3 regions of the Shewanella sp. 10N.286.54.B9 genome follow, and region 1 is predicted to be linked to each of the others. Evidence: predicted binding sites of a transcription regulator. Region 1 holds the regulator's gene; each other region holds the start of a gene.
What was found. The regulator LexA, encoded in region 1, represses DNA repair genes until DNA is damaged. The targets are predictions, from matches to a motif close to TACTGTATNNNNATACAGTA.
Positions count from the first base shown of each region.

Region 2: imuA (translesion DNA synthesis-associated protein ImuA) is a predicted target of LexA. The motif match lies at 1,456-1,475, and genes of this name have one in related genera.
Region 3: AB4135_RS21070 (YebG family protein) is a predicted target of LexA. The motif match lies at 1,375-1,394, and genes of this name have one in related genera.

Region 1 is NZ_JBFRIY010000025.1:17,868-20,145, reverse strand. Features, by position in the region: gene coxB (cytochrome c oxidase subunit II) at 1-94, opposite strand, end outside; gene AB4135_RS09835 (cell division inhibitor SulA) at 539-1,048, opposite strand; gene lexA (transcriptional repressor LexA) at 1,045-1,665, opposite strand; gene plsB (glycerol-3-phosphate 1-O-acyltransferase PlsB) at 1,979-2,278, shown strand, end outside.
Region 2 is NZ_JBFRIY010000033.1:51,997-54,274, forward strand. Features, by position in the region: gene imuA (translesion DNA synthesis-associated protein ImuA) at 1-1,371, opposite strand, end outside; gene def (peptide deformylase) at 1,828-2,278, opposite strand, start outside.
Region 3 is NZ_JBFRIY010000079.1:20,023-22,300, reverse strand. Features, by position in the region: gene AB4135_RS21080 (paraquat-inducible protein A) at 1-593, opposite strand, end outside; gene AB4135_RS21075 (paraquat-inducible protein A) at 583-1,209, opposite strand; gene AB4135_RS21070 (YebG family protein) at 1,406-1,687, shown strand; gene AB4135_RS21065 (GAF domain-containing protein) at 1,782-2,240, shown strand.

The DNA.
Region 1 (2,278 bases):
CCGTCACGCCCTCTGTCATATTAAGTGGCATTTCTGATGCAAAAAGTGCAGGCGTAAATATTAGCGCCAACACACAATACAACAATTGCTTCACTAGACTTCTCCTCTGTCAACAAGACAAAGAAGAGTCACACAGTAAGTCTCTGCTCTATGTAAACTCTTCAGTTCCCAAAAAAGCAACGATGACTTCAAAGTGCACGAGTGGCGTGTCAATCGTGTCGTTATATTATGTGTCGACTATCGATATGACTTTTGTAATTTCCAGTATCTATCTACTGGTTAGTGTAACCACTTTGGCACCTACGGCTGAAATATATCAGGCCGATCACAGTCTTCATATACTCTAAAAGGATCTACAGTCCGTACATAAAGACCGACGACTAAATCGCTCGGATATAACAAAAATATCGTTGTTATCAGTTCCTACCCTACTTGGTGTTGAAATATTGATCAAGATCACTTTTTGACTAATTTCACGTGTTAGGGAAATAAAAAAGCTTCCCGAAAGGAAGCTTAGAAGAGTAATAGAAATAATGGCTTAATGAATTGAGGTGAATAATGAACCTTGATTATGCATCTTATCCTGTGTGTTTATTGCGCTGTCAGGTAAGTGAGCATTCGCATTTTCAATCACGATACCGAGTGCTTGGGCACTTTTAGCGACTAATTGTAGGCGTCTATTATCACGTGCATCTAGGCTATTTGCCCAAGTAATTACTGCACTTGATGTGCCGCTTGTGAGTGCTTTTTCCATTGCCCATAAGGTTTCGACTTCATCTTTGGCATGCACCAGTAAAATTCTATCCATGCGCACACCTGCTGTTGCAAGCATTTGCTTGTAACCAATATTAGGTGGGCTAATTAAGACAATCCAGCGACCTTGTTGGCTCAGTTGAGCCAATTGACCACTTAGCTTTTTTAGCTCATTACGCCCTTGAGTTGCCGATACCATAGTTTCAATATCAGTGCTCTTTTTAGTCATAGAGGAAGTTGGCATATCTTGCCACAGACCTGGATGACGGGGGCTTACACCTAATAATTTGTTCATTGCCAATCTCCATTGCGGATCACGCCAACGGCTAAACCTTCAATGCTAAGGCTTTGGTTTGCTAGATCCACTTCTATGGGTGAGTAATCTTCATTTTCAGCATGTAAAAAGACTTTATTACCTTTCTTTTCAAAGCGCTTAACGGTTACATCATCTTCAACACGAGCTACCACTACTTGGCCGTTACGTGCTTGCTGACTTTTATGTACAGCTAACAGATCACCTTCAAGTATGCCGATATCTTTCATGCTGTCACCGCGTACACGCAGAAGAAAATCAGCAGAAGGACGGAACATCGTTGGGTCAACTTTATAGTGTTGCTCGACATGTTCTTGAGCAAGTATTGGCTCACCTGCAGCCACTTGGCCAATCAGTGGTAAACCAGACTCTGTCTCTTCTGTATCTTCCTGGGTAAGTCTAATTCCTCTAGAAGTGCCAGGAATGATCTCAATACACCCTTTTTTGGCCAGTGCTTTTAAATGCTCTTCAGCGGCATTAGCAGACTTAAAGCCTAAACGTCTAGCAATCTCTGCACGGGTAGGTGGCATGCCTGTGTCAGAAATATTTCGTTTAATCAGTTCTAAAATTTCTGCTTGGCGCGGTGTAAGTGGTCTCATGGTTGAACCTGTTTTTCTATACAGTACCTGTCAGTATATACAGTAATTCAGTCAGTGCAAGTATTAACCATATTAATGTAAGCATAAGTTAAATTTACATTTATCTCGTGTCGCCTTTAATGTGGTGGCTAATGCCTGCTGGAGGGGGCGTTAATCAATATTAATCTAGAGTGTATGTACTAAGTTGTAGCTAAGTCATTGTTCTATAAATGCACAATAGCTTCCAGTGCCGATTGTAAAGCAATTGCGCAAAGCGTTAGGAATTCTGGTATTCTACGGGGTTATTAGAAGCGACTAACACTGCAAGCGAATCATGTCGAAAAAAGACTCTCTTTGGTTTAAATCTTTACGCTGGATCCAGAAAAAGTTGGTACACACTATTGTGGTACCTCACGATCCTTTTGATGATCTCAATCTCGATCCAAGCAAACCGCTCGTTTATGTCATGAAAACAGAATCAGTGAGTGATATTGCTGCTTTAAGTGAAATGACCGGCACGCTAGGCCTACCTAGCCCTTATGATGACATAGAGGTCAATGGCGTCAGTGCGCCACGGGTTGTTTGTCTTGAAGGCAGCAAACCGTTATTTGGTGAACGAGAAAGTGCTGAACAG
Region 2 (2,278 bases), on a different contig from region 1:
GAACGAGGGAGCGGCAAGCTCGTCACCTTGTTCAATGGAGCCCTGCACAAACTCACTAAAAGGGCGTTTAAGAGAGCTTGTAGCTTGTAAGCTTAATCTGCGTATAGGTTCAAGAAATAAAGCAGACTCTTGCTCCGGTGCCGAGTCTTGATAAACCCGTTGCTGATTAGCGTCATTGTGCTCTTTAATGCGATTGTCTGTACGACGCCTTGTAAGACCTGTGCTAGTTGTGGCTATCGTCAGCGTTGTCATGGCGATACTCGCATTTGTCACATAGATAAATACATGCTGATAACTAGCCGTAATCGGTAACAGTGGCTGACTAAACTCCACACTATAATCGGCAAGCCCTTCTTCATTACTCATCGATAACGTCTCAACAGGGACTTGAGCAAACTGTTCGCGGCTGTGCAACTGCACAGCACTATTCTCTTTCAATAAGGTATTTTGCATCGGGTAAACATCGACTCCAAGTAGGCTTTCCTTAATGTGTGGCGGTAGCAAGGGTAAACTCAACATAGGGCTAGGCCAGCCTCCTCTACGTTTAATAATATTGACCTCGGTCATACCTAAGTGGCTATTTAAAAATTGGGTTAACGCGGCTTGTTTAGGTACCAATTTCAACGTGGGCGCAGCAGTACTTGAGTCTGCATACTCATGATGAGCACTGTGGTGATTAACGCTATTTCTAGCCGAAAAATGCTGTCGCTGCAGTGCTAAACGTAAATTAACTGGATGTGACTGCTGTGCACAACGGCTTGGTAAATAGAGCATGCATAACGACTCGCCCTTCTCTGCTGCTAGTTGTAAGCGTCTCGCTTCAGTGGTCGAAAGGTTATCTAACCAAGCCAGCACTAGCGGTACACAACCACTGGAAAGCGCCTGCTCAATAGCCCATAGACGCTCTTTTCTCTCTTCGGTATCAATCCAAATTAAACGCGCTAATTCGAGCCCTTGTTGTAATAATGCTTGAGCAGAAGGAACATGAGGCGGTGCCACCAGCATAACCATGGTATCTTGCTGTTGTGTTGCGGTTTTTGTTGGTGATAAATCATAGCCAATCAGCTGACTGAGCAAGGGCAGTACCATACTCAGTTCACCTTGTCCGGTCCCCTCACACAGTACTTCACATACACCAACTTGCGGCCAACCATTATCTGCAAGGTGTTCATCAAGAAGTGCGAAGCCTGTTGAATAACCCAACTGTTGCTGTTGCCACTGCTGCCCACGCCAAATATCTTGCCGCGCCAATAATTGACTCAATGAACTCGCATTATCCGCAACAGGTTTTAAAAGCGGCGTACTGCCAACCTGCTCTGATGCCGCTATATCTTGCAGTATCGAATATGCCTTTGCACTTGAATGCCCCATCTTTACACCTTTTGTGGTAATAAAAGCGTATTTATTTGAAGGGATCACCTGCACATTTGACTGGGTTTATTCCAACACAACAAATACTGTATATACATACAGTATAATTATCTTGGTTAAGATCGCAAGCATTGCTTTATAGCAATCCCATTAAAGATATGCTCAGTTCAGAGCTTTCATTCAAGGCATCTTGTGGAACAAATGGTTAAAGCCAATGCAAAGCAGAAGTGGAAAGACTGAAGGGCTCACGTAGTGCGGCTGAAGTAAAAAATGGGCAAAATGCTGAATGGTCAAACTTTCAATGCAATTGGTATATGGCATGGAAAAATCACTTAATACCGCGCATGTGGCATTCGATATACGTTTGCATGGTCTATAACAAGCCTGTTGTTTCAGCCCAAAAAAAACGCCCCTCTAAAAAGAGGGGCGTTCTCGAAACAGTTTGCTGTCAATGGACTATTTAAACTTCTTCACTTTTTTAAGCGCTATTTGTTGTTTTAGCATCGACAGATGATCGGTAAACACAATACCTTTAAGATGATCCATTTCATGTTGCAATACAATCGCAAGAAACTCATCAGTATCAATTTCGAATGCTTCACCTGTGCGATCTAATGCTGTGACCTTAACGCCTTCATGGCGATTCACTTTCGCGCGGTAACCAGGGATAGACAAACAGCCCTCTTCACCTTGGAACTCACCGCGTGACTCAACAATTTCAGGGTTAATTAATACCATAGGTTGATCACGTTCTTCAGACAGATCGATAACCAAAATTGCGTGTAAACTACCCACTTGTGTTGCCGCAAGACCGATGCCGTCATCGGTGTCGTACATGGTTTCAATTAAGTCATCAATAAATCCCTGTACCGCATCAATGTCTTTCACTGGCTCGGCTTTACGCTTA
Region 3 (2,278 bases), on a different contig from region 1:
CGTGTATCAATCACTTTTGCTGCCAGTTGTGTTAGCAAGATAACTAAGGCGAATGCAGTGGCTGCAGGTGCTGGTTTTGCATCTAAAAGTTGTCCCATATTGACCACAGCAACGGTGAGTGAAATGACAAATAGATCTAACATCGACCATCTACCAATCCACTCGATAATATGAAAGCCCATCATTAGTTTTTTCTTAGATATAGGTAACTTAAAGCTAATTGCAGTCAAATATATAGTGAGTCCTACAATTTTAAGCACCGGCACCAAGATGCTCGCAGTAAATAGGATAATGGCAATAGGGATCATGTCTGTTTTTACCAGATGTGCAATCCCAGAAAAAATAGTGTCTTGTGTCACTTGGCCTTGATTTGTCAGTGTGGTAATCGGGTATAGATTAGCCGGGATAAGCAAAATTGCAGCTGTTATCAGTAAAGCCCAACTCTTTTGCAGGCTATCATAATCCCTTACTTTTAATTTAGCATCGCAGCGGCTGCAACAAGCGGAATTGGCACAAGTAACTTTGCTGCAAGTTGGGCAGCAAGTTAGCCCTACCTCCTTTCCTAATGTGGAAGCTGCTTTATTATCGTTCAAGGAAACTCCACATATGCTCTAAATCGTACTCTCTTAAAAGGAATAAATGCATTACAAACAGCATTGTAAAACAGAAAGTACCAAAACCGAAAGAAACGGTGGCAAAATCAGCAAGGTTAAACGCAGCAACTAAAAAGCTGATGACATAGATCTCGAGCATCGTTAACTGCGTCAGTAAGCCTTGTAACTTTAATGCCTGTTTTAAGACTGACCTTAATAAAGGCGATTGTAATCCGTATTTAATGATTAAGATCTGTACCAATATAGAAGTTAATAAGATACCAGGTGCGATAACCGCTGCAGTCATAACCGCTATAGCAACAACCCAATATCCTTGCTGATAGACAGCTGCAGCGCCTTCAAACACAGTTGTTGTGCGCATACTGCCCAAAAACTCAAGTTCAAGCACCGGAAAAAGGTTAGCGGGGAAAAAAAAGATAATTGCAGTGATGCATAACGCCAACATGCCATTAACTGAGCAATAAGGTGTGTCGTATAACTGAGTATGGCACCGCGGACATATAGCCCTTACGCCTGTTGGTAGGGCGCGCTTTCTTATGACCAAATCACATGACGGACATAAAGTAACACTATTGTCTAGCGTATCCGGTGGCATAGGAAATAAAGCCTCAAAAAAATCTTAATGGAATAAAACAAAGAAACAGCCCTAAACGTGAACTCTATTAATCGTATGCATTTGATTATTACAGAGTCCTTATCGCTATAAGCGTATCAGACTTTGAAGAAAACTTGCATAAGAACTTCAATATGTGAGACTCTTTACTGTATATAAAAACAGTGCGAGATTGATTATGGCCGTTGTAACCAAATTTGTCGTAGTTAGAGAAGGGGTTGAAAAGATGACTTTCACATCGAAAAAGGAGGCTGATGCCTACGATAAGATGCTTGATATCGCTGACAACTTGATTCCTTTTTTGACGAATCCTGAATTAGGGTTAGAAGATAATGACATTGAAAAGATTGGTTTTTTCTTAGCGCAGAATAAAGATGAACTACAATCCTTGCTAAAAGGTGGTAGTACTGCGAGTAAAGCTCCAACAAAGAAAGTATCGAAAAAGACTAATTTAGACTAAAAAAAACAGAACATCAGTCTTCTAAATTTGCTCCATCTTGATAAGATGCTGCAAATTTATTTAGATTTATCGATGATTTCGTTAGGGGATGTATATGACCGCGTCATTTTATGACACGTTGAACCGTCAAGTTATTGCTTTATTTAGCGGTGAAGATGATCAAATCGCCGCCTTAGCCAATTTTTCAGCACTATTGAATGATAATTTACCTGATCTTAATTGGGTTGGCTTTTACCTACTAAAGAACGAACAACTTGTACTCGGTCCTTTTCAAGGAAAAGTTGCTTGTACTCGGATACCGATTGGAAAAGGTGTTTGCGGTACAGCTGTTGAAAAAAACCAAACACAACGTATAGCGGATGTTCATCAATTTGTGGGTCATATAGCATGTGATTCAGCCAGTGTTTCTGAACTTGTGGTTCCTCTAAGACACAATGGCGATGTTATCGGAGTTCTGGATATTGATAGCCCATCGTTATCAAGATTTGATGAAATCGATCAACAAGGCGTAGAAACTTTGGTTAAAAGTCTCGAAAATTGCCTATTTGGTTAATCTACGACCAATTTTTGCTAATTGATGGTCGCAATCAT